2 regions of the Sphaerisporangium rhizosphaerae genome follow, and region 2 is predicted to be linked to the other one. Evidence: riboswitches for the same ligand, from Rfam matches in the RefSeq annotation. Region 2 holds a riboswitch; the other holds the start of a gene.
The links. Region 2 has a riboswitch for S-adenosylmethionine ahead of thrC (threonine synthase). Riboswitches for the same ligand answer to the same signal wherever they lie in the genome.
Positions count from the first base shown of each region.

Region 1 (4,594 bases), on a different contig from region 2:
AGGGAGTGGCCGGCGCACCGCGCGGAACAGCCCTCGAGCCGCACGGAGCGCCGCCGGGGTCAGCGGGCTTCGGCGGGCGGCGCCGGGGCGGCGTCGGGCGCGCCGGTCTCCCCGTAGCGCTCGTGCAGCTCCACCGGCCGCTGGGCGCCCGCCTTCTTGCGCGCACGGATGTTGAGCAGCTCGACCACCAGCGAGAACGCCATCGCGAAGTAGATGTAGCCCTTGGAGATGTGCTGATCGAAGCCCTCGGCGATCAGCACGACCCCGATGAGCAGCAGGAACGACAGCGCCAGCATCTTGATGCTCGGGTACTTCTCCACGAACGCGCTGATCGTGCCGGACGCGAACAGCATGATCACCACCGACACGACCACCGCGGCGACCATGACGCCGATCTCGTCGACCATGCCCACGGCCGTGATCACCGAGTCCAGCGAGAAGACCACGTCCAGCAGCATGATCTGGATGATCACCGAGGTGAACGAGGCCGCCACCCGGCCGCCGGAGTGGCCCGAGGCGCCCTCCAGGCTGTCGCCGATCTCGAAGGCGCTCTTGCCGAGCAGGAACAGCCCGCCCAGGATCAGGATCAGATCGCGCCCGGATATGTCGTGCCCGAACACCGCGAACAGCGGCTCGGTCAGCCGCACGACCCACGACAGCGCGAGCAGCAGCGCCAGCCGGCTCACCATCGCCAGCCCCAGGCCGACCTTGCGGGCCAGGTCACGGCGCTCCGGCGGCAGCTTCCCCGCCAGGATGGAGATGAAGATGATGTTGTCGATGCCCAGGACGATCTCCAGGGCGACGAGGGTCAGGAACCCGATCCATATCTCCGGATTGAGCAGCCAGTCCATCGCGCCTCCTCGGGCCGGGCGTCGGTCACGTCACGGCCCCCGTCCCGGGGAGCCCGTCCCCTGTCAACGCGCGAGGGACGGTCAAAGTTCGCGATTCGTGAAACGTGTCACCCCTGCCTCATGAGGTTGCGGACAGGCGGGGGAGCCGGGTTATAGTCCCGGTAGGTCATGAGTGCCAGCGTCAAGCCCCGGCTCGCTGGCCGGCAACCCTCGCGCTCGCGGCGGGGTGCCCCGGGTGAGGACCAGGTCCGGCACGAGGTGTGCCGGGCAAGCGCGGGCTCCGTCACACCAACGCCGTGACCGGGTCCCATGACCTTAGGAGGCCGGCGTTGACCGCTCTCACCATCCTGCAGAGCTCCTCCCCCGCCGTTCACGGCACCACCCCGCCGCCCCCCGGCACCTCCCCGCTGCCCTCCGGTACTTTCTCGCCGACCTCCGGTACTTTCTCGTCGGCCGCCGGTACTTTCTCGCCGGCCGCCGGTGCCTTTTCGCCGGTCCCCGGCACGTCATCCCTGGTCCCCGGGGCGAGCGCGCGTCCGGACGCGCCCGCCGTGCTCGGCGCCGACCTGGAGGTGCCGGTCAAGGGCGGGCGCCTGCTGCCGTACGCCAACCTGGACTACGCGGCCAGCGCGCCGTGTCTGGCGCCGGTGAGCGCCGCCGTCGCCGCCGCGCTTCCGGCCTACTCCAGCGTGCACCGGGGCGCCGGGTACGCCTCCCAGCTGACCACCGCCCGCTACGAGCAGGCCCGCCACACGGTGCGCGCCTTCGTCGGCGCCCGCCCCGGGGACGCCGTGGTGTTCACCCGCAACACCACGGACGCGTCGAACCTGCTGGCCCGCTGCCTGCCCGGCGGCACCACCGTCGTGGTCTTCGAAACCGAGCACCACGCCTCGCTGCTCCCCTGGCCCGACGCCGTGCGGCTCGCGCCGCCCGCCTTCGCCGGCGAGGCGGTGCGCGCGGCCGACGAGGCCCTCGCGGCCATCGACGGGCCCGCGCTGCTGGTGGTCACCGCGGCCTCCAACGTCACCGGCGAGCTGTGGCCGATCGCGGCGCTCGCGCACATCGCCCACCGGCACGGCGCGCGCATCCTGGTGGACGCCGCCCAGCTCGTCCCGCACCGCCGGCTCAACCTGACCGCGCTCGACCTTGACTACGTGAGCTTCTCCGGGCACAAGCTGTACGCGCCCTTCGGCGCCGGCGCCCTGGTGGGACGGGCCGACTGGCTCGCCGAGGCCGAACCGTACCTGCGGGGCGGCGGCGCCTCCAAGGCCGTCACCGGAGGCGCGGGCCAGGGCGCGCCGCTGTCCACCGAGTGGAGCGCCGACCCCGAGCAGCGGCACGAGGCCGGCACGCCGAACGTCCTGGGCGCCATCGCGCTGGCCGCCGCCTGCGACGCGCTGTCGGCCACCGGCTGGACGCCCCTGGTCAAGCAGGAGGAACGCCTTCTCACGCTGCTGCGCGACGGCATCGCCGCCATCGACGGCGTCCACGAGCTGTCGCTGTGGGGGCCCGGCCACCCGCGCGTCGGCATCGTCTCCTTCGTCGTGGACGGCTGGACGGCGCGCGAGGTCGCCGAGGCGTTGTCCGCCGAGTACGGCATCGGCGTGCGCGACGGGAAGTTCTGCGCCCACCCCTTCGTCCGGCACCTGCTGGACGCCGTGGGCCGCTCCGCCGACGGTGACTGCGCGGACGGCACCACCGGCGCCGTCCGGGCGTCCATCGGCATCGGCACGACCGAGGAGCACGTGCTCCGCCTGGTCGCCGCCCTCTCAGATCTTGTCTCCCGCCGCTGACGTGACAGCATGGGGTTCATGACCGAACCTCGCGGAACCCGCGGAGGTCCCGGAGCCGGCGGCGCCGCCACGGGCGTCGAGCGGGTCGTCGCGGTCGGGACCGGCGCCAAGGAGCTCGCCACCGAGGACATGATCCTCAACATCGGGCCCCAGCACCCCTCGACCCACGGCGTCCTGCGCCTGCGGCTGACCGTGGACGGCGAGCGCATCGCCTCCGCCGAGCCGATCATCGGATACATGCACCGGGGCGCCGAGAAGCTCTTCGAGGTGCGCGACTACCGGCAGATCATCGTGCTGGCCAACCGGCACGACTGGCTCTCGGCGTTCGCCAACGAGCTCGGCGTGGTGCTCGCGGTCGAGCGCATGCTGGGCATGGAGGTCCCGGTGCGGGCGGTGTGGGCCCGCACGCTGCTCGCCGAGCTGAACCGCGTGCTCAACCACCTGATGTTCCTCGGCTCCTATCCGCTGGAGCTCGGCGCGATCACGCCGGTGTTCTACGCCTTCCGCGAGCGCGAGACGTTGCAGGCGGTCATGGAGGAGATCTCCGGCGGGCGCATGCACTACATGTTCAACCGGGTCGGCGGCCTGAAGGAGGATCTGCCGTACGGCTGGCTGGACCGCGTGAGGCGGGCGGTCGCCGAGGTGCGCGGGCGGCTGCCCGACATCGAGCGCCTCATCCACGGCAACGAGATCTTCATCGCGCGCACGCGCGGCGTCGGGGTGCTCGACCGCGAGACGATCATGCAGTACGGCGTCAGCGGCCCGATCGCGCGCGCGTCGGGCGTCGACCTCGACCTGCGCCGCGACGAGCCGTACCTGGCCTACGGCGAGCTGCCGGTCAAGGTCGTCACCCGCACGGCCGGCGACTGCCACGCCCGGTTCGAGGTGCTGCTCGACCAGGTGAAGGCCTCGCTCGACCTGGCCGACGCCTGTGTGGAGCGGCTGCGCTCGCTGCCGCCGGGCCCGGTCAACCAGCGGCTGCCCAAGGTGCTCAAGGTGCCCGAGGGGCACACCTACGCCTGGACCGAGAACCCCCTCGGCCTCAACGGCTACTACCTGGTCTCGCGGGGCGAGAAGACCCCGTGGCGGCTCAAGCTGCGCAGCGCGTCCTACAACAACGTCCAGGTGCTCAGGGAGATGCTGCCCGGGCAACTGATCGCCGACATGGTGGCCATCCTCGGCTCGATGTTCTTCGTCGTCGGCGACATCGACAAGTAGAAATCACGGCGCTGACCTGCGCGTTCGACGCGGGTTTCCGGCCGGGTGGTTTAACGGGCCTCCCTCTGCGCAGAAGGAGGGTGCGTTAAGGGACAGGGATTCAGGGGTGGCTCCGTGCGAGGCGGGGCCCGGCCGCAGGCCGGGCCCCGCCTCGTGCGTCCGGCCCCGCCTCGTGCGTCCGGCACGGTCGCGGGCGTCCGGATCCGTTCGGGACGGAGGGCGCCGCTTCGCAGCGGGCGTCCTGATCAGGCTCGGGTGTCCTCGCCGGGCTGCTTCGGCACCTTGCAGCAGTGCTCCAGGTACAGGGCCGCGCAGATGAGGATCACGCAGGCGAGCAGCGAGCCGCCCGCCAGGAAGAAGTCGCGCCGCGGCGTGTCCTGGTCCAGCATCTGCAGGACGTGGAGGACGACCCCGGCGAACATGCCGGCGAAGGCGGCCCCGACATAGGCCGACGCCTTGGCCAGGGCCGCCAGCCGGGCCACCGCGAGCGGCTCCACCGGCTTGGTGTCGGGCTTTCGCTCGATGCGCGCCCGGGTCATCCACCCGCTGTAGGCCTCGCCGACCGCGAGCAGCAGCACGGTGGGGATCGCCGTCCACGGGACGGTCGGCAGGTCGGAGTAGACCTTCTGCAGCAGAGCCCACGTCACGACCGCGAAAGCGACCAGCAGCAGGACGAGCACGCCGGGACGGCTCGGTTTCACACGATCCTCCTCGTTCGCCGGCGGCGGACCG
Region 1 covers NZ_JBHTCG010000010.1:169,257-173,850, reverse strand. The annotation lists gene ACFQSB_RS17565 (TerC family protein) at 60-851, opposite strand; SAM riboswitch class IV at 1,016-1,131, shown strand; gene ACFQSB_RS17560 (aminotransferase class V-fold PLP-dependent enzyme) at 1,364-2,644, shown strand; gene ACFQSB_RS17555 (NADH-quinone oxidoreductase subunit D) at 2,663-3,862, shown strand; gene ACFQSB_RS17550 (DUF3180 domain-containing protein) at 4,108-4,563, opposite strand.
Region 1: it holds a riboswitch for S-adenosylmethionine, as region 2 does, so the genes downstream of both, ACFQSB_RS17560 (aminotransferase class V-fold PLP-dependent enzyme) here and thrC (threonine synthase) in region 2, are expected to answer to the same signal.

Region 2 (4,594 bases):
CGCCGACCTGGTCGTGGAGGGCCCGGCGGGCGTCGCGGCCCTGTTGTCGGCTCTCTCCGACGCCCTGACCCGCCACTGAGACCGGTAGGCGGCGAAGCACTCGAACGGCTCGGAAATCGTGTCAGCGCGCGATCGACCGCCTCCGGCCGCGCCGGACGGCCGCGTCGAACGGCCGGCTGCGATCAGCGGTCGAGGGCGGCGAGCTGGTCGGCGAACCACTGGCGCGGGGGCAGGGCCGTGGCCGCCGCGCGCAGGCGGGCGCCGCGCTTGGCGCGCTCCTCCTCGGGGAGCATCAGCGCCTCGTACAGGGCGCCGGCCGTGCCCGAGACGTCGTAGGGGTTCACCATGAGCGCGTCCCGGCCCAGCTCGGCGGCGGCCCCGGCCTCCCTGGACAGCACCAGCGCGCAGTTGGGCGCGAGGATGGGGCCCTCCTTGGCGACGAGGTTCATGCCGTCGCGGATGGGGTTCACCAGCAGCACGTCGGCCAGGCGATAGGCGGCGAGCGAGCGGGCGTAGTCGTCGTCCACGTTGAGGATCAGCGGGTCCCAGTCCTCGCCGGCGAACTCGTCCTCGATCTGCTTGGCGCACCGCTGCACCGCCGCGGTGTACTCGCGGTATTCGGGCAGGTCGTGCCGGGAGGGGTAGGCGAAGGCCAGGTGCACGACCTTGCCGTGCCACTCGGGATGGTCGGCGAGGAACTGCCGGTAGGCCGACAGCCCCCGGACGATGTTCTTGGACAGCTCGGTGCGGTCGATGCGCACGATGAGCTTGCGGTCGCCCACCCGCTCGCGCAGGGCCAGCATGTGCGACTCGACGTCCGGCTCCAGGGCCCGCGCCCACAGCGCGTCACCGTCGACCCCGAGAGGGTGCACGCCGATGCGGGTCGTGCGTCCCTCGTAGGTGATCGTGCGCTGGACGCGGTCGACCTGGGCGCCGAGCAGGGTCTCGCAGCAGTCCATGAACGCCGACGCCCAGCGCGCGGTCAGGAAGCCGGCCTGGTCGGCGCCGAGGATGCCGGTCAGCAGCTCGGCCGCGATGTCGTCGGGCAGCAGCGAGAAGTACTCCGGCGGCGCCCACGGGGTGTGCGAGAAGTGGGAGATGCGCAGGTCGGGGCGCTCCACCCGCAGCATCGCCGGAGCGAGCGTCAGGTGGTAGTCCTGGATCATCGCGCGGGCGCCGTGCGCGGCCTCCTCGGCCAGCGCCAGCGCGAACGCGGCGTTGTAGTCCTGGTAGGACTCCCACTCCCGGCGGAAGCGCATGTCGAACTGCGGCGAGTTGGGCGTGTCGTACAGCAGGTGGTTGACGAACCACAACGTGGAGTTGGCCACCGCGTTGTAGGCCCGGTGGAACGTCGCGGGCGGTATGTCCAGCATGCGCACCGGGCCGGTGTCGTAGCCGGCCTGGTCCAGGCGCCCGCCCGACGCCAGCCGCACGGCGCTGCGGTCGCCGTCGGACAGCGCGGCGCACACCCACAGCACCTCGGCGTCCTTGGCCACCTCGGACAGGCCGGAGACCATGCCGCCCCCACCGCGGCGCATCGTCAGCGTGCCGTCATCGGCGAGCGTGAACGACACGGGCCCCCTGTTGGAGGCCAGCAGAACTGTGTTCATCCGCCCATCACCACTCCTCGTCCGCCCTGCGGCGGTCGTCCCTCGCCGGTTCATCTCCGCTGTGACGCGCACCTGGCCGCAGATTAATTGAATTTAACGCTCCCAATAAGATGGGTTGGCGGTCAGGTCAGGGCTGGCCGCAGGCGGTCGAGAGGAGCTCGGGGCATGGCGCTTGACGAGACGACCGAGGATCTGGCCCGCGCGGCCGCCGCGGGCGACCACCGTTCGCTGGGCGAGCTCCTGCGCCGCATCGAGGCCGACGTGCTGCGCCACTGCTCGCGGCTGCTGCCGTACCACCAGGACGCCGAGGAGGCCTGCCAGGACACCCTGCTGGCCGTGGCGCGCAACATCGGGCGGTTCGAGGGGCGGGCCCGCTTCTCCACCTGGCTGCACATCGTGACGACCAACTGCGCCCGCACGACCTACCGCACCCTCAAGCGCCGTGCGGCCGAGCAGACGGCCGATGAACTGCCCGAGCTGCGGGCCGACCCGCGCAGGGTCAGCGTCATCGCCGGGTCGCGGCTCGACCTGCTCGACGCGATGGAGTCCCTGGAGGCCGACAAGCCCGAGCTGGCCCAGGCCCTGGTGCTGCGCGACATCTGCCAGCTCGACTACAACGAGGTCGCCGAGCAGCTCGGCATCCCGCTGGGCACGGCCAAGTCGCGCATCCACCAGGCGCGCAAGTACGTCCAGGCGGCGCTCGGCGACGCCTACGGCCGGCCCTTCGCCTAGCGGGCCGCAACGCGCTCCCTTCCCGCCTGCTCTGTTCCGGGACGGAGCTTCTCGCGACGCTTCTCGCAACGTGCTCACCTGCGGCTTCGGTTTCTCCTATCGTGCTCTCACGTCTCGGAGAATGAGACGGACGGCCGTCCGCGCCGGTGGGCGAGGTACAGTTCTTAAGGCCTGCTTGTGATACAAGCGGGATCACAACTTCATATTGCTCATCCAGAGGGGTGGAGGGACCGGCCCTGCGAAGCCCCGGCAACCCTCCCGGCTGTGGTCATCCGCGTCTGCCGAACGACGCGGCACTCAAAGACCAGTGAGACCGGCCGGGACAGGTGCCAATTCCGGCCTGTGACCAAGGTGGTCCGGGCGAAGATGAGGGAAAGGCCTCGCTTCATGGCGCTCGCAACAGCTGAGACAACGACCACGCTCGACTTCGGCCCCGCCGTCGCTCTTTCGTGCCGCGAATGCGGCACCAGGTTCGACCTGGGACCGATCTTCGCCTGTGCCGAGTGTTTCGGGCCACTCGAAGTGGCCTACACCTGGAGCTCTCCCGGCGAGACCGGGACGGCGGTGACCCGTGAGCAGATCGCCTCGGGTCCGAGCAACATCTGGCGCTACCGCGGGCTGCTGCCGGTGCCCGCCGACGTCGCCTCCCGGCCCAACCTGGCCCCCGGCTGGACCAAGCTGGTCAAGGCCGACAATCTGGCTCGCGAACTGGGCCTGCGCAGCCTGCATGTCAAGGACGACTCCGGCAATCCGACCCACTCGTTCAAGGACCGGGTCGTCGCCATCGCGCTGGAGGCCGCGCGCAACTTCGGCTTCCACACCTTGTCGTGCTCCTCCACGGGCAACCTCGCGGGCGCGGTGACGGCCGCGGCGGCGCGCGCGGGGCTGGACGCCTGCGTGTTCATCCCGTCCGACCTCGAAGAGGCCAAGATCGTCATGGCCTCGGTGTACGGCGGCCGGCTGGTGGGCATCGAGGGCACCTACGACGACGTCAACCGGTTCTGCTCCGAGCTCATCGGCGACCCGCTGGGCGACAAGTGGGGCTTCGTCAACGTGAACCTCCGGCCGTACTACGCCGAGGGGTCCAGGACGCTGGCCTTCGAGATCGCCGAGCAGCTCGGCTGGCGCCTGCCCGAGCAGATCGTCATCCCGGTGGCCTCCGGCTCCCAGCTCACCAAGATCGACAAGGGGTTCCGGGAGTTGATCAAGCTCGGCCTGGTCGAGGACCGCCCCTACAAGGTCTTCGGCGCACAGGCCGAGGGCTGTTCGCCGGTGTCGGCGGCCTTCAAGGCGGGCCACGACATCGTGCGTCCCGTCAAGCCCGACACCATCGCCAAGTCGCTCGCCATCGGCAACCCGGCCGACGGCCCGTACGTGCTCGACATCGCCCGTCGTAGCGGCGGCGCGGTGGAGGACGTCACCGACGCCGAGGTGGTGGACGCCATCCGGCTGCTGGCGCGCACCGAGGGCATCTTCGCCGAGACCGCCGGCGGCGTGACCGTCGGCGTGCTGCGCAAACTCGTCTCCAACGGCCTGCTCGACCCCGAGGCCGAGACGGTGGTGCTCAACACCGGGGACGGCCTCAAGACGCTCGACGCGGTCTCCGCCGAGGCGAGGCCCACCGCGGTCATCCGTCCTTCGCTCGACGCATTTCGTACGGCTGTCGCCGACCACTCCTGAAAGGGCCTGATAAATGAGCGTTTCTGTGCGGATTCCGACGATTCTTCGCACCTACACCGACGGCGCGTCGGAGGTGAGCAGTGACGGGGCGACCCTGCGCGAGGTGCTCCAGAAGCTCGACGCCGACTTCCCGGGAATCGGGGCCCGTATTCTGGACGAAACGGGCAAGATCCGCCGTTTTGTCAACGTGTATGTCGGAGAAGAGGACGTCCGATTCGTCGACGGTCTCGACACCGCAACCCCCGAAGGAACCAACATCTCGGTGATCCCCGCCGTCGCCGGGGGCTGACCTCCGCGCCCTTCTGGCCTTTGTGAGGCGTGCTCAAGTCTCACCGGCCCCATCGGTCACATCACGCCCATGCGTCCTAGCTGGACGCATGGGCGTCGCCATGTCCGCAAGGGGGGCCCGGTAGCGGGACGACTATCATAATAGAAGTGATTACCGGGTCCTCCGTTAGTGTAATTGTCAACTAACTAAACGCGAGCGGGAAATAGCCGAGTGCCGCTGAGAGCGAACGTCAAGTAGTAGTTTCCCGATTGACTCTGTTGCTTCAACCCTTGCCACAGGTATG
Region 2 covers NZ_JBHTCG010000056.1:24,989-29,582, reverse strand. The annotation lists gene otsB (trehalose-phosphatase) at 1-79, shown strand, start outside; gene ACFQSB_RS38985 (alpha,alpha-trehalose-phosphate synthase (UDP-forming)) at 183-1,610, opposite strand; gene ACFQSB_RS38980 (RNA polymerase sigma factor) at 1,776-2,342, shown strand; SAM riboswitch class I at 2,549-2,715, shown strand; gene thrC (threonine synthase) at 2,730-4,022, shown strand; gene ACFQSB_RS38970 (MoaD/ThiS family protein) at 4,036-4,311, shown strand.